3 regions of the Microcoleus sp. OTE_8_concoct_300 genome follow, and region 1 is predicted to be linked to each of the others. Evidence: riboswitches for the same ligand, from Rfam matches in the RefSeq annotation. Region 1 holds a riboswitch; each other region holds the start of a gene.

Evidence for each region. A riboswitch is a leader RNA that binds a small molecule or an ion and turns the genes downstream of it on or off. The one in region 1 is predicted to bind cobalamin.
Region 2: it holds a riboswitch for cobalamin, as region 1 does, so the genes downstream of both, ACUVJL_RS03525 (DUF1636 family protein) here and ACUVJL_RS34895 (hypothetical protein) in region 1, are expected to answer to the same signal.
Region 3: it holds a riboswitch for cobalamin, as region 1 does, so the genes downstream of both, ACUVJL_RS35715 (energy-coupling factor ABC transporter permease) here and ACUVJL_RS34895 (hypothetical protein) in region 1, are expected to answer to the same signal.

The regions. Positions count from the first base shown of each region.
Region 1 covers NZ_JANMZH010000777.1:1,426-8,912, forward strand. Annotated here, with positions in the region: gene ACUVJL_RS34875 (leucine-rich repeat domain-containing protein) at 1-264, shown strand, start outside; gene ACUVJL_RS34880 (hypothetical protein) at 319-465, shown strand; gene ACUVJL_RS34885 (ABC transporter substrate-binding protein) at 632-2,062, shown strand; gene ACUVJL_RS34890 (Uma2 family endonuclease) at 2,270-2,848, shown strand; cobalamin riboswitch at 2,887-3,031, shown strand; gene ACUVJL_RS34895 (hypothetical protein) at 3,128-3,628, shown strand; gene ACUVJL_RS34900 (class I SAM-dependent methyltransferase) at 3,648-4,514, shown strand; gene ACUVJL_RS34905 (energy-coupling factor ABC transporter ATP-binding protein) at 4,725-5,573, shown strand; gene ACUVJL_RS34910 (penicillin-insensitive murein endopeptidase) at 5,653-7,266, opposite strand; gene ACUVJL_RS34915 (peptidoglycan recognition protein family protein) at 7,305-7,487, opposite strand, start outside.
Region 2 covers NZ_JANMZH010000068.1:13,670-18,381, reverse strand. Annotated here, with positions in the region: gene ACUVJL_RS03540 (hypothetical protein) at 1-314, shown strand, start outside; gene ACUVJL_RS03535 (aspartyl protease) at 311-697, shown strand; gene cobW (cobalamin biosynthesis protein CobW) at 746-1,774, opposite strand; gene ACUVJL_RS03525 (DUF1636 family protein) at 2,139-2,549, opposite strand; cobalamin riboswitch at 2,572-2,718, opposite strand; gene ACUVJL_RS03520 (DNA-directed RNA polymerase subunit alpha C-terminal domain-containing protein) at 2,847-4,349, opposite strand; gene ACUVJL_RS03515 (hypothetical protein) at 4,349-4,712, opposite strand, start outside.
Region 3 covers NZ_JANMZH010000798.1:13,444-18,155, forward strand. Annotated here, with positions in the region: gene ACUVJL_RS35705 (FAD-dependent oxidoreductase) at 1-1,096, opposite strand, end outside; gene ACUVJL_RS35710 (Uma2 family endonuclease) at 1,346-2,065, opposite strand; cobalamin riboswitch at 2,299-2,445, shown strand; gene ACUVJL_RS35715 (energy-coupling factor ABC transporter permease) at 2,507-3,226, shown strand; gene ACUVJL_RS35720 (energy-coupling factor ABC transporter substrate-binding protein) at 3,230-3,562, shown strand; gene cbiQ (cobalt ECF transporter T component CbiQ) at 3,559-4,359, shown strand; gene ACUVJL_RS35730 (DUF2207 domain-containing protein) at 4,581-4,712, shown strand, end outside.

The DNA of each region.
Region 1 (7,487 bases):
GATAACAATCAAATCAGCGACATCAAACCGCTAGCATCCTTGACTCAATTGATTTTTCTCGGACTCAGCGACAATAAAATCAGCGACATCCAATCATTGCAATCTTTGCGTGAACTGGATTATCTCAGTCTTGACAACAATCAAATCAGCAACATCAAACCCTTACAATCTTTGACTAACCTGAGTTATCTATCCCTGGGTGGAAACCTAATTACTCCCCAAATTTGCCCGATGACCAAGCCAGAGTCTATCTGTAGTTGGTAACTCATAAATTCAATGCTCAAACCTTACTACTCTGAAAATGACAGGCACAAGATTATGACATTTATAGTTGGACACAAACACATGAATTTACCAAAGTCGATCGCAATTACTTGTAGTGCACTCATCGCTGTAGCATTATCTGGAAATGGATTATCTGCGATCGCACCACAAACGCGCTCGAGAAACAGCCAAATTTGCTAAAACTTTTGTGGGGTGGGCATCCTGCCTGCCTAAAAATACAAATATGACTTTTATGAACTTAATTAGTGAATTTAATGAATTGACTTTAACAGAAATCTCTTGAATACTGAGGGTAGTTAAAAGCTTTTCTGTAGACTCTGTATAAATTATATAAGGAGAAAAAGTTATGTCCCAAGATACTAACCAGAGAAAAAGCCCCCCGCCCATCTTTTTTATTGTTGCTCTCGGCTTAATTGCGTTTGGCGGGTACAAGTTCCTTCCCGGTTTATTCGCATCCAAAAGTTTAGATATATCTACTTCTACTCCTACACCTACATCGGGTGCAAGTCCATCGGGTGCGAGTCCATCGGGTGCGATCGCTAGTCGCATCAGTTTAGGAAATCAGATATTGCTAACATCCCAAACAACAGCAGCAAAACAAGCAGGCGTTCAAGCTTTTGCCAAGGGAGATTACCAAGCCGCCGTCCAAAATTTTCAGAAATCGCTGCAACAAAATCGCAACGACCCGGAAACCATTATCTATTTGAATAATGCCCGATCCAGCAATGGTTCTTCCTTAAAAATTGCTGTCAGCGTCCCCATTGGTACTAACCCCAATATCGCCCAAGAAATCCTCCGAGGTGTCGCCCAAGCTCAGGATGAAGTCAATAATAGCGGTGGCATCAACCAGGTCAAAGTGCAAGTAGAAATTGTCAACGATGACAACAATCCTGAAGTCGTCAGAGAAGTTGCAAAGACATTGACAAAAGATCCGAGTATACTAGCAGTAATTGGACACAATGCTAGCAACGCCTCTGTCGAAGCTGCTCCGATCTATCAGCAAGAAAAACTGGTAATGGTGACACCGACGAGCTTTGCCAATAATCTATCAGGATTTGGCAGCTACATCTTTCGCACAATCCCCAATATTAGCGTCATGGCGGCTCCCTTAGCAGAATATGCCGTCAAAACAGGCAAAACTAATATAGCCATTTGTTATGACTCCCAAGCACCGGATAACATATCATTTAAAGATGAATTTGTGGCAGCTCTTACTGCTGCTGGCGGCAAATTAGTTCCCACTGTTTGCGACTTTTCATTACCCTCTTTTAATCCTGACAAGGCCCTGGCCGATGCTGTCAGCAAAGGTGCACAAGGATTGATGTTAGCACCCCACATCGATCGCATTGACCGTGCGATTTCTCTGGCTCGCATCAATCGAGGCAAATTGCCACTCTACGGCAGCACTACGCTCTACACCTTTCAAACTGTAAAAGACGGACAAAAAGACGTTGACGGGCTTGTTTTGCCCGTTCCCTGGCATCCTGAAACTAATCCCGGTAGCCGTTTCCCAGAAAATGCCCGCCAGCGTTGGGGAGGCATTGTGAATTGGCGAACCGCAACGAGTTTTGACGCGACTCAAGCTGTCATCGCTGGCTTGCGGCAAAGCACTACGCGGGAAGGATTGCAACAAGCACTCAGAAATGCGAGTTTTTCGACACGGGGATCGAGCGAGGATGTGAAGTTTTTGCCCACGGGCGATCGGGCTGGTAAGCCGATTTTAGTGCAAGTTAAACAAGGAGGAAGCACTGGCTATAACTTTGTCCCGCTGCGGTAAGTTTGTTAAGTGCGATCGGACTCACATCTTGCACATTCTCAATCAGCCTTTCTGGGGCGGGCAGGATGCCCACCCCACCAGAAAATTCCTTCTTTGTGGAACAGGCATCTTGCCTGTTTATTAGTATGATTAAAATCTAATTTTCTGTTGAATTAGCATAATTTTTAAGATAAAATGAAATGAGTAGATTAAAGGAGAGCGTTGTGTATGATCGCGCCAGTTGAAACCAAAACCTACACGGCCCAGGAATATCTAGAATTGGAAATCAATTCTCAGGATCGGCATGAATTTATCAATGGGGAGATTGTTCTGATGGCTGGCGGCACACCGGATCACAATGAAATTACCACTAATTTAGTTGTTGCGCTGAAACTGGCGTTAAAAGGGAAACCATATCGGACTTTTAGTTCGGATCAGCGGCTGTGGATTCCCCAGCTTAATAATTATACTTACCCGGATGTGATGGTGGTTGCGAAACCGATAGAGCTGCAATCTGGACGGACGGATACAATTACTAATCCTGTGTTCATTGCTGAGGTGCTATCTAAAGGTACTAAAGCTTATGACCGCGATGAAAAGTTTGCTGCCTATCGCAGTATTCCTAGTTTTCAGGAGTATTTATTAATCGATCAATATCGGCTACGGGTGGAGCAATATTCTAAAACTGATGCGAATAAGTGGATTTTTTCGGAATATAGCTGTATGGGCGATCGGCTGACTTTAACCTCTATTCCTGTGGAAATTTCGCTGGCCGATTTGTATGAAAATATTGAGTTTGGTGAATAGGGGGACGGCTTTTTGTCAAATATCCCAAATAGTGGTAATATTCCCGTATATCGATCGGCTCTGATGGAGAACAGCCATCAGACGCAAGGGGGAAAGTTCGGTGCGAATCCGGCGCTGTCCCGCAACTGTAATGAGATTATTGCATCTCTGAGTCAGGATGCCCGCCGATTTGTTTACCTGTTGTTTTTCATCTGCGAGGTATGGATGATGGTGAGTTTATTATTTTTTTAATTATTGGATTGAGGTTTTTTAACCGCAGATATCAGCAGATAAACACAGATGAACGCTGATGTAATTCGATCTGTGTTCGGAAGCGTATGTTATTTTAATGGAAAAGAAATGCGAATTGAGGATAGTGTTTGGCAGGGGAGTTTTGGCTACTGGCAAAACTTGTTTATTCACCAGAATATTTTGCCGATCGGACATACTGCTTGGAATGGCTTTTTGCATGGAGGACGAGGCTTGGTTGCTTGCAAAATCAATACTCCCATTAACGGGTCTGTGAATTGGAGCGTAGATACTATTAAGTACGATCTGCAATTTATTTCCCAATTGTACGCAACTTCTTATTTGCAACAACTAGAATTAGAGGAAAATACTGTTTCACATCTGCTCTCTATTATTGCTAGCTACGATCCAAAGGAAGCAATTATATTTTTGTCGATCGCCAACGGTCAGATTGATATCAATTTGTTGCAAAAGTTGGCAATTTCGACCGTTGAGTGCTATGAACAGGTATGCAAGCGCTGGGAAGAATTTCAACTCTGCCCGAAATCCTAAAACTTACTAAATTTTCTCAATGTCGCAGCCAAAATCAATCGAAATTTCTAAGGTAACTCGCTACCAAAATGCAGCGCTTAATTACTATTTGGGCCTGACAGATTCGCCCTACCTTCACTACGGTTATTGGGAAACCCTACCTGTGCCCGCTGAGGAACTAACGATCGCCCGATTGCGCATCGCTCAGCAAGCTTATACTGTCAAACTGTTGGATGCGATCCCCCAAGGCACTCATACGATACTGGATGTGGGCTGCGGGATTGGCGGAAATGCGGCTTATTTGCTCGATCGAGGTTTTGCAGTGGAAGGGCTCGCACCCGATCCGTTCCAACAACAGCGCTTTCTTAAGTGTACGGGCGATCGGGCAATCTTCCACCTCACCAGGTTTGAAGACTTCAAAGCAACCCATTTCTACGATCTTATTCTCTTTAGCGAAAGTAGCCAGTATATGTCGGCTGTTGATATTGCTAGCGGTGCCGCCAAAATCCTCAATCACGGTGGCTACGTGCTGCTTGCCGATATGATGCGCTCTGATCCTAACTATACAGAGGGAATGTTCTCTAATTGTCATGTTGTTACGGAACTTCATGCAGCATTAAAGCAGGCTGGATTCACTTTAGTAAAAACTGAGGATATTTCCGCCCATATTTTGCCGACAATCGATTTGTATGTCGATACTTTCCGCAGGTATGGACTCAATACGATGATCTATGTTGCAGATTTAATTGCGATCGCAGTTGGGCCGGTCCACAAATTCCTGCGCTGGATATTTCGTCGCTGGTTCAAGAAGCTGGTGGTTGAAGGATTGGAGGCGAGCCAACTTTTTGAGCAACATCTCTGTTATGAACTTCAACTTTGGCAGTTGTCAAAATCCGATGAAGGCTGACACAAATACAATGGTAATTGGTAATCGGTAATCGGTAATTGGAGGCAGATCCTCCGGGTATTTATATCAAATCCGGTAGCATCGGAATTATTCCTCTCTGTATTCTCTCCCTCTGCGTTCTCTGCGCCCTCTGCGGTTAAATCATTCCGATGCAACCGGAAACGATATTATTCCCAGGCAGAGCCCGGAAGGCTATAACAAATAACAAATATGTCTCAATGGATTCTCGAATTCGATCGCACTTCCTACTCCTATCCCTGCGGTTCCCGATCGGCAATTCATGATTTAAACCTCAAAGTCCCCGCCGGGAAACGCTGCGGGCTGATCGGTCAAAACGGCTGCGGCAAAACTACCTTTTTTCTGTTAGCAAATGGCTTGTATCAACCGCAACAGGGAATCATTCGCTGGGAAGGCGAACCGTTTTGCTACGATCGCAAATCTTTGATGCAACTGCGCCAACAAATCGGACTCGTCTTTCAAAATCCCGAACATCAATTAGTAGCTTCGACGGTAGAAGAAGATATTTCCTATGGATTGTACAATTTAGGCTTGACAGAATCCGAAATTGCTCCACAGGTACAGCAGGCGATCGACCAATTCGATCTAAGCGAACTCGCCCGCGAACCAATTCACAATCTCAGTTTGGGGCAGAAAAAGCGGGTGTCGATCGCCGATATCATGGTTCTCAAGCCGAAACTGCTGCTGTTAGATGAACCTACCGCCTATCTCGACCCGCGTCACACCCGACAACTGATCGGTTTACTGCAACAAATTCACAACGCCGGAACCACTATCCTTTTGGCAAGTCACGACCTCGATTTCATCTACCGCTGGGCAGATTGGGTGTTTGTAATGGATCGAGGAAAATTGATTTTAGAAGGCACACCGGAAACAGTTTTTGCTCAGCGGGATGTCTTGGAACAATTGCAGCTTGGGGTACCGCTGGCGATCGAGCTAATCGAGCAAATAAGGGCGATCGTTGAGAAAGATGGGAACTCAAATATAGAGACTTTTGAGCAGTGGCAAAAACAGATTTTACAAGCACGTCGGCTGCTTTAAAAGTTTAGCAGCCTAACGGTTGCGTTCAGCGGTTGCCAGAAACAAGGAACACTGGAAATGGAGAATCTGTTAAAAATGATTATTTGCTAAATCGTACATGGAGATGATCGTCATGCCCTGGCCAGGGTTTAACTCCCTTTAAGTTATTGTCGTTACAAAGAATCAATTTAACAGACTGTACAGAATTATTGAGAATGGTATTAATTAAATCTTGAGTTCGAGCAAGGGAATAATTAGGATCTCGGAAAGTAATACCGATTCGGGCTCCATCTGTTCTCAAAAGTCGAAAATCGACATCTAAGCCTGTTTGATGGCTCTGATGGGGAGGGACAGGACCACCACCATTTTTACTAATGTTCCCTATCCCAATCACCGGACCAGTTCGATGGTTTTGGAACCACATTTTGCCAATTTCTTCAATAGCTTTGATGGTTTCAGGTAATCCAAATTGTTTCTCACGGAATTGAGAATAACTATAGTAACCTGTTCCCGATATCGGAAGTTGAGTATTCACCGCAGGAAAAGGAGTTGCTTCTAGACTAAAGCTTTCAAGACTCTCATCATCCCAATGATAAAGACAGGGTGTATCTTCAAATTCAATAGGGGTTTCGTTATCTACTGTTTCTAAATCAATGGGACTAGAAAAGATGATAACTGGAGTTTCTGAAATAGATGATATTTTGAGCTTTCCTGACAGCAAATCATTGAGTCGTTGCTCAATAATTGTGACAGGGATGGCATAATTTTCCCTTTCAAATTCTCCGCCATAATGTAGTCCTACAGCTTTTCCTGTTTCAAAGTCAAGAACGATAGAGCCAGAATTTCCTCCTAGAGTTGAACAGTCATGAGTAAAATTTGGACCACGGTCCCGCGATCCTGTGGCTGACATCACTTTACCGGGTTGAAGTCGTTTGACATTATAAATATCCCCAAAAAGTTCAAACATTTTAGCAGGTTCAAGGGGATTACGATTGCCATCCCAAGCTGGATATCCAATCACGGCAATATCACTATTTCTTGTATCAACTTTGGTTGCTAAAGGAATAAATGAGCGAGATTTTGTATCTCCCACTCGTGTTACCTTTAAAAATGCAATATCTGAACCGGAATCTGGTTCAATGTATAAAACACGATCAATATTAAACTCTTCTTCATTGTCTTCTAGATATTCTTCTAAAAAGTCAATCTTGACCTTAATCAGTTTTTGGGTGCCATCATTTCTCCGAAAGACAAACTTGCCACCTTCTTGAAAGGCAAAGAGTTGAGCTATATGACGATTAGTGACAATAACATCATCAGTCACTAACCAACCCGTGCCAGCAAAATTAATTGCTCGCTCATGATTTTTTAATTCGATTCTTCCTACTGAAGCTATTGCTTGTCTTATAATACTTCGATGAGGTTCTAAACGAGTTTTCCAATATGCGAGCCGAGGGGTTTCAAAATCACCATTCTGGATTTTCAAGGCAGGACGTTCTGCGTAATTAATGATAGCTTCAATTTGTATTGCCCGTAGCCTTCCTAACCCTTCTTGTGCTTTGGCAAGACCTTCCTTTATTGATGTTTGAAGATAATTTTTAGCTGTTGCTGGATCAATATGTGTTTTCGGCAGTCTTTGACTATTTTCAAAGTAATCACTATCAAGAAGCTCTTCAGTTAATTCTTGGTTATTCAGCACACTTTCAATTGACATGGTTTATTTCCTGGTGGTTAAATGACAATAAATAATTACTAAGGGCAACCGACCGATTCCTCTTCAATGAGATGGGAGTTATCTAAAACTTTGACCAAAATTGTGGCCGTTGCTTCTGGTGTGCCTCCTGTAGCCACTAATAAAGTTTGTCCATCTTGTTCTGCTAGGGATGCTGTAAAACTTTGCCAGTTACCATCATCATTTTTTGTTGCTTGAGAAAT
Region 2 (4,712 bases), on a different contig from region 1:
TATCTTCCAAGCGAAAAGCGCTGCGCGGTAGAATTTTTCCCGAACAAACTATACCGCCCGAAGAATTAGCAAGGCGCAAAGCAGAAAGAACTAAACTCGGTTTGCGCTGTAGAGAAATATTTGAGCGACTTCGCCCGGAACTGATCGGCGAGTATTACAATTGGTTTATTGCGATCGAGCCGGACAGTGGAGAGTATTTAATTGACAGGAAATTTCTCGGAATCATTGAAAAAGTTAAACAACAATATAGCGATGGAGATGTGAGGCTAACAATATTTTGCCTCAATGAAAGAGGGACCTGCGGTCGGATATGATATCAGGAAGGTTTGGGGAAAACGGAGAGTTATTTTTTGAGATAGAATTGATTGCTTCTAATGGCGAGGTTTTTCCTGTGGAAGTGCTTCTAGACACTGGTTTTACCACAGGTTTTATAGCAATGAATTCTCAAGATTTAGATGCTTTAGATTGGTCTTTAATTGCCCCGCAAATCGAGATGCAGACAGCGCGGGGAGAAGGATTTTTTGATATCTATGAAGCTTGGGTAATTATTGACGGTCAAGATTTGATCGTTCCCGTTCATGTTGGAGAGGATATACCGGAGATTTTAATCGGATCCCAATGGTTAGATAGGATGCAGTTAGTTGTTAATAAACCGATGGAGATTTTGACGTTAGAAATAGTATCGAGTGCAGAATGATTGAAGAACGATCGCCCTTTCTTAAAAAAAGCGATCGCCCGCATTCAACTACAAGAATGACTGTATCTTAGCAGAGTCGAGTTCCCGACCGATCAGCACTAATTTGGTTTGGCGGAGTTCGGAAGGTTGCCAAGGGCGATCGTAGAAATATTCTATGCGCGAGCCCACACCTTGCAACACCATCCTCATCGGTTTCTTGGGAACCGCCACAAACCCTTTAATCCGATAGATTTCCTCCTGCTGCATCAAGGATTGCAGTTTTTTCACCAAAGCTTCAGGTTCAAATTCGCGATCGGCAATAAAGTAAGTCGAGTTAATATCATCATCGTGTTCGTGTTCCTCCTCAGCATCGTGGTGACTCGGGCGAGACTCCAAATCATCCTCAACCGCCGCATTAAATCCTAATAGCACATCAGGGTTAATTTCGCCACCTTTGCAAGGAACAATTTTCACACTTGGACGCAACTCTTGTTGCAACCAGCTTTGCACTTTCTGGTGAGTTTCAGCATCTACGCGATCGACCTTCGTTAAAAGTACCATATCGGCACAGGCTAACTGGTCTTCAAACAATTCCTCGATCGGAGTTTCGTGATCTAAACTAGAATCAGCCTGTCGCTGTGCCATCAAAGCATCGATATCACCGACAAAAGAACCGCTAGCAATAGCTTCGCAATCGACAACAGCAACAACACCGTCCACAGTAGCACCCGTGCGAATTTCCGGCCAGCGAAAAGCTTGAATTAAAGGTTTAGGAAGTGCGAGGCCCGAAGTCTCAATTAAGATACAATCAATTTGTTCTCTGCGCTTCAACAATTCCTGCATAGTCGGCAAGAATTCCTCTTGAACAGTGCAGCAAAGACAACCATTTGTTAGTTCAACAATATTGCTGCTAACATTTTCTTCTTCGTCGCAAACTTGGCAATCGCGCAGCAGTTCTCCGTCAATACCAATTTCGCCAAATTCGTTAACCAGAACAGCAATGCGGCGACCTTGATTATTTTGCAATAAGTGGCGAATTAAGGTAGTTTTGCCGCTACCGAGAAAACCAGTGATGACAGTAACAGGAATTTTGTGCATTGATAATTTTGTGCTTATTTGGTGATGGAATATGTTCTCTCGTTCCCAGGCAGAGCCTGGGAATGCTAATCTAGAGGCTCTGCCTCGCTGGAATAAAGGAGCGCTTTTAATACGAGGCTCTGCCTCGCTGGAATAAAGGAGCGCTTTTGATGACAGTAACAGGAATTTTCTGCATTGATAACTTTGTGCTTATTTGGTGATGGGATATGTTCTCTCGTTCCCAAGCTCTGCCTGGGAATGCTAATCTAGAGGCTCTGCCTCGCTGGAATAAAGGAGCGCTTTTAATACGAGGCAGAGCCTCTGGGTATGCGTTACCAGGCTCTGCCTGGGAACAAGAAAACTACATTCCTTACTACAAACCTATCTAATTTGGTAATGGTGGAATCTTTGCTAAAACGCCTTTTTTCAGAGCTTGAGGACGCTCAGACCAAGGCAACAAACCGTCTGGTTTAGCATAGTATTGACCCGCGCATTCGAGTACAGCCTCGACACTTTCCGACTCATTTGCTGGTAAATCACCAAACAGATAAGTATACTTTCCAACAGCAGCAAAACACACCGCACAAGAGTGACTGCAAGCACTCATGCACTCAACCTCTTGAATCTCAAATTGATCGGAAAACTCCCAATCTTTAGCGAGTTGCGACAAATTTTCCATGAATTGTTGACCGCCGCTTTGGCCTTCGCGCTTGCCGTTTTTCCAAACACTAGCGCAAGCAGTGCAAACAAATAGACTGTGCTTTGTGCGTACAGCCGTGTTAATTCCATCCATCATCCGTACCTCGCAGATGCGTTCAAAAGTGAGTTAGATATCGGCGGGCATTCTGACTTGAGAAACCACAACGGTTTCATTACAGTTGCGGGACAGCGCCGGACTTGCACCGAACTTTCCCCGTTTCCTCTAACGGCTGCTCCCCGCTAGAACCGATCGCGAAATCACATCATACCGCACTTGCCGCCTTTTTGGAAAAAAGTTATGTTGGTAGGAGGGCTTTTTAAGATCTAGCAGTATAAAAGAAACTTTTGTAGTAAGCACTAAAGTCCTTTTTAGGGAACTGGTATTAGCTTTTGGTTACATCCAGATCGCTTGAGCAACTGTACTGCGGATTCGCTTTAAGTTTTCCATACCTATCTCTTTAAGCTTTAACAAAGACTCGTCGCTGGCTTCTACCAATTCAGACACTGTGCGGTATCCAGCAGCTTTCAATATATCAATTTTGCGCTCCGTAAGTCCATAAGGATATACGTGAGATTTTTTTAATTTGCTAATATCTTCCTTTAATATTAGCATTTCACCATGCTCAGGTAATTCAGGCAATTGAATTTTAAACAACTCACTTGTTTTGTGTAATTCTAAAGGCTCATTTCTCTCATTTTTTTCATTTAACCACCTAGTATAAATTTCATTTGTGACCCTAGCGCCACGAGTTTTCTCCAACAATGTGCATAGATTCAAGCTATATCTTGTTCCTCGTCCCCTAGATTTCATTGCCCGTGAAACATCTCGAATTGAAATAAATCCAGTATATTCAAGTAGTTCTAACGGCTTTGATAGACGTTGTGCAATTTCTCTTAAAATAAGTACATTCTGCTTATTTTGCTTACCAGCATCCTGAAATATTAATTCTGCAATGTCGGTTGCAGGATCGATCATTAGTGCATACATACCAAGTTTTGGCTTAAGCTCTTCAATCAAGGGCCAATAGTAGTTACGGGCAAGGTATATCAGCGTCTTTGTGATATTGGCGTAATTGATCTTACGTGTTTTACAGTTGTCAGACAGATTATTCCATGCAAATATAAATCCCCTCATGTTTCCAAGTACAGCCCTTCCCATAAACCCCGCAACATTTTCTAAAGCAAATTGACCAGAGAAAGACTCTTCAGGTAGTCGCTGAGAAAACCTTTTTCTAATTATCTCGGCAAAGTTGGTATTATAATCTTCTAGTTCATCATTCCTTGAAATATCGATCACCGTAGCATCATTATATACATCAAACCTTGTTCCAAAATTAGTAACTCCAGGGTAAATAGCAGCTTTACACGATATTACACTGCTCGATAAAGTCCGAAATATATCGAAAAACTCATGTAGCGGAGCTTCCCGACCAATGTGAGCCGCGTCATCAAATAAAATAACTATTCTTTTCCCAGATGCACTCGATAAACTAGATAATTCTCTCTGAAGTGATGTGGTGTTTGGCAAAGCCTCAAACTCATAGGGATGACCTGATTTAATAATTGTCTTATTTACGGCATCAATTATTAGCTGACTTAACATTCTTTCATACTTCTCACCTTCACTTCTGAGTAATTCAAGATGACGAAGACTGATGTATATGCCAAATGTAGAGCTTAGATTATTTTCAGGATACATTCTTCTTGATGCTTCTATCATAAGCGCACTTTTTCCACTACCACGCGCCCCTTTTAATAACACGGGGCCATGAGCAATCAAATTTGAAATAAAACGCTGCTCTTGTTTTGAGAAATAATGCAGTTTCTCAAACTCTTCAGGCGAACAATCTTCTGCGGCTAAGATCAGCGATGTATTTTCATAAATAGTATTAACCATTAGAAAACTCCCATTTCTTGAATTTCTTTATAAGCTTCGATCGCTACTTGAATATCGAGTTTATTCAGTGCATGACTGACTACAGAAACCAATAACCCAAGGGTAGCGATATTACGAACTGTTTTCTCTATCAGTCGTTGAGTTGTTTCTCGGTCCAAGGCTGAACTTAAAGGAATCACCAGTTCGTGATGTATTCCTTTTGAAAGTTCAGAGTAGACACTTGAAAAATCAGTTAAAGTTTCATGATAGAATCTGTCAAAAGTTTTTATTCTAAGATTGTCTATCCATTCATCCCCCCTGACATCTTCGATTGCATCCAACAGCTTATCAAAGTTAGCAAACCATATTAGTGTCTTATAATAA
Region 3 (4,712 bases), on a different contig from region 1:
GTTCTACAACTCCCGTCACATTGCCGGCGTGTCTGATATACAGTTCTGAGGCAGTAGTAACAGAAGTAGCCCCCAAACTCCTCAACCAAGCTGCAAGAAATGATATCTCTTTTTGCATATTAGCCGTGGGTTTGCTCCCGCTTCTCGCTAAGGCTTCCGCTTCCCTGGCGGTGACTGCAAATAAAAGCGCATTCCACGAAAGTCTTTCATTTGGAAGTATTGCTATATTTCCCAGATCTAAAATCATGCCAGTTTCAGGAAAAGATAGCTTTCTTCCTCTAAAGGAATGGTAAGCTACAGACAGAGCCGGTGAGCGAACATCCATGTAATCGTTTCCCGCCCACAGAGTTTTGAGATTGCCTCTACTGTCGATCATTTGCAGCCGGAGTTTTTCTGCTAGTTGGGCATCCTTGTCTGCAGCGAACAGCAAAAATTCTTGAGCCTCTGAATCGGCCAGGTTTGTGAAGCGTTTTAGATAAGTGTAATCGAGTTCTTTCAGTCTTCTTGCACTGAGTCCTTGGGTTTCAAAAACGAGGGTGACTGGAAGTTCTGAGTTAGGCAGACCAAATGTTTCAAATCCCTGCAACTTTCTCACGCCGGCAGCTTGAGCTAATTCGGCATTGACAGTGGCATCAATAAATTGCTTGCCGGCATAAACTATGCCTTTCGAGGTGGTTATACTGGCAATTTTTTTGCCTTCTTTATTGACTGATTGAATTTCTACTTTGCTGAGAAGATCGACTCCAGCTTGTAACAGCATTTCTTTCAGCGCTGCACTGGCTTTGCCGGCATCAAGTGCAATTGTCGTAACACCGGATTTTTGCAGGAATTCTTTATAGATAGTCGGCGGTGAACCAAAGGTATCTAAATTTAAAGATTGTTTAAGTTCTGGACTAATCTGACTTCTATCTAAATAAGCAAGGCCGCCTCTTACCAAATGCCCGCCAATTCCTTCTTGCAAGCTTCCTTTAGACATCAGCAGAACTCGCGGATAACGCTTTGTCCGGCGACGATATTCTCTGGCGGCAGAGATAACAGCTAGAACTCCTGGAACTTCATCACCAAAGCAGATGACATCGTAATAACGCAGATCCATGACCATTATTTAATAACCTCTCCTGATTTTGATCTTTTCGAGCTGGATCTCAATGTTTGCCGTCAAACTCTCTGTTTGTGTCCAGTCTAGCCCCATCTTTCCTGATTTTTGCGATAAATATTCACACATTCCTGGACGCAGAAACCGGGTTTTTTCCCGAAAATTCTCCGTTGAGGGCGATCGATCGGGCGTGGAAAAACCCGGTTTCTGAGCGTCAAGAGTGCGTCAGTCTTATACTCTTGATTGCTATCAGCTCAGACTATCGGGATCTATCCCCAACTCCCGCAATCGCTGAGCTAATCGATCGGAACGTTGGGCCAATCGATCGGCGCGCTGCGATTCCTGTTGGGCGCGCTGCGCTGATTCTTTCACCTGTTCTTCAGGAGTCAGATAACGTTTTCCATCGGCATCATACCAATACAACCACTCCCTTGTCACCCCAGAATAATTGCCCCTTTCACAACCAATTCCCAAACCAATTTCTGGCATCCAAACTGGATGTCCTGGCTGTAACTCGTACTTCCCATTGACTAACTTGTGTACTTCCAAATGAGGTTTACGACGGCGGCGGGAAGAATAAATGACGTAATAAAGTACGCCTAAAGCTTGATAAGTCTCCAATTTTGTGCTGTATTCCTTGCGATAAGTTGGGGAAACAACTTCTAGCACAAAAGTAGGCAGAACATTTTCATCCCACAGCACGTAACTGGGGCGCAATTCTTCGTCGTAAAATCGTTCTACTCCTAAACTTAAGAAAGCATCTGGGACAATGGGCGGTTCGTCAGGGTGATGATAAATACCCATATCTATGCCAAAAAACCAGTCCATGCGTTCTGCCCAAAGTATGAGCAATATTGCTTTTAACAACCCTGGTATTAGTTCTTGCAGTTCGTTATCCACAGGCGTTTCATCCGAGTCTGGTAGTTCATCGGCGGAGGGCAAGTTCCTCGGCAAGTTGTACTGTAACATTGCGGCTTTCCTCAAAACTCACTCATATTATAGCGTTTAGTGGTTGGGCGATAGTTGTTTATCTGGCTACAAACTACTTTATAAATACTAAAAGAATATTTATTTAACGAACCGCGAAGGCGCGAAGGACGCGAAGGAAGAGAAAGAATAGAAGGAAGAAGATAGGTAATATCGACTGAGTTTATCTGAATGAATTTTTGTAAAATATTTGCTGAGATTTACGCGATCGACTAAACTATGTCTAACCAGTCGGTTCTAATGGGGAGCAGCCGTTAGAGGAAAGGGGGAAAGTTCGGTGCAAGTCCGGCGCTGTCCCGCAACTGTAATGAGAGTTTTGTCGCTTTCTGAGTCAGGATGCCCGCCGATGTGTTAGTTTACATAGTCTCATCTGCGAGGTTCAGCGTGAAGACCAGAAATCGGAAATTGGTCAGCTTGGGATTGATGGCTGGCTTGAGTTGTTATATTGTCCTGGGATCGGCAACGCCCGCCGCAGCTATGCACATTTCGGAAGGTTTTTTGCCGGTGCAATGGGCGGCGTTTTGGTGGATTGTGGCGTTGCCTTTTTTTGCCTTTGGGTTGCGATCGATTACTCGCATTACAAAGGAACACCCGGAACTTAAACTATTGCTTGCTTTGGCGGGTGCGTTTACTTTTGTGCTTTCTGCTTTAAAAATTCCTTCGGTAACGGGCAGTTGTTCTCACCCTACGGGTACCGGTTTGGGTGCAATTTTGTTCGGCCCTTCGGTGATGGCTGTACTGGGGGCTTTAGTTTTGTTGTTTCAAACGTTACTGTTAGCGCATGGTGGCTTGACAACGCTGGGCGCGAATATGTTTTCGATGGCGATTGTCGGCCCTTTCGCTGCGTATTTTCTCTATCGATTGCTGTTGCGAACTGGTAGCCAGCGGGCAGCAATTTTTTGTGCGGCGGCTGTGGCTGATTTACTGACTTATGTGACGACTTCGATTCAATTAGCATTAGCTTTTCCGGCAGCAAGTGGCGGTTTTATGGCTTCGTTTCTCAAGTTTGCTGGCATCTTTGCTATCACTCAAGTACCTCTGGCTATTAGTGAGGGATTGCTGACTCTATTGGTCTGGAATTGGCTGCATTCTTACGGGAAGCAGGAGTTGGAAACTTTGAAATTATTGAGACAGGAGTCATAAGCCGTGAGTCAAAAACCTACAAAGAATCACCAATCTACTTCGCGGCAAAATTGGCTTTTGGCTGGCGCTGTGATTGTTCTGGCAGCGTTTCCTCTCGTTTTTGTGCGGGGTAAATACGGCGGTTCCGATGACCAAGCTAAGAAAGCAATTACGGAAATTCAACCGGGTTATAAACCTTGGTTCAATCACTTGTTTGAGCCGGCTAGCAGCGAAATTTCAAGTCTATTGTTTGCGTCTCAAGCGGCGATGGGGGCTGGCGTAGTTGGGTACGTCATTGGGTTGTATAAAGGCCGATCGCAATCTCGGCAGCAGTCTGATCGTAAGTCGTCGGAATGAACCATCAGATTGATAGTCTGGCTTATACAAATCGCTTGCGGGGGTTGCCGCCATCTCACAAGTTATCCTTTGCGATCGCCCTTTTAATTCTGTCTCTAGTTTCTGGGGCGATGGTCGAATTGTCGATCGCCCTGTGGTTGGCCGTCTGGATCGTCGTCTATGCGGGTATTCCGGGGAAACTGTATTTGCGGTTGCTGTCGCTACCGTTGATGTTTTTGCTGACAAGTTTGCCTGCTTTGGCGATGGGTGCGGTTGAGTTAAGTCAAATCCAGGAAATTCAGTGGGATATTTGGCAAGGTTGGGGCATTAGCATCGGCACTTTTTATCTGTATGTGAGCCGCACCGGAATATACCAAGTGAGTCTGCTATTAGCCCGCGCCTTCGCATCGACAAGTTGTATGTATTTCATCCTCTTGACGGTTCCATTTACCGAAATCTTGCAAATTCTCAGACAATTACGCTGCCCAGAGTTGGTCACAGAACTGCTATTACTAATGTATCGGTTTATTTTTAGCTTATTGGCGATCGCCGATGAACTTTGGATAGCCCAAAACTCGCGCTGCGGCTACCGCACATGGAAGCGGGGAATGCACAGTTTAAGCATTTTAATCGGGCAATTGCTTCAGCGAACTTTGGAAAACTACCGTCAAGTTTCCTTGAGCTTAGCGTCGCGCGGCTTTAATGGAAAACTGCGAGTTTGGAATTCTTACCCTTACAAACCTTCGCGAAGATATATATTTGAAGCTTTGTTTGGGTGTACAGTTTTAACTTTGTTAAACGTGCTATTTCAACATTAAATTACTCGTTCGCAGGCTCTGCCTCCCATTTACCCTTCGCCACCCGAGGCAGAGCCTCTGGAAATCGGTTCCCAGGCATAGCCTAGGAACCAGTCAAATTTTCTGCCGGGCTGCCGGACTTAATATATGACTTTTATGAACATAATTAATGAATTTAATGAATTTACTTCCCAAGAAATCGGTTGAATAATTGTAGTCAACACTTATCTTGTGGAAATCCTATGATCAATAAACGACTACTCAAAAAAATAGCTTTTTTGTTAATGGCTTCATTAAGCCTATTGTTGGTAACAGTGACTCATGCAGCGGCCCAACAACTACCATTCTACTGGGATAACATCAACGTCATCATC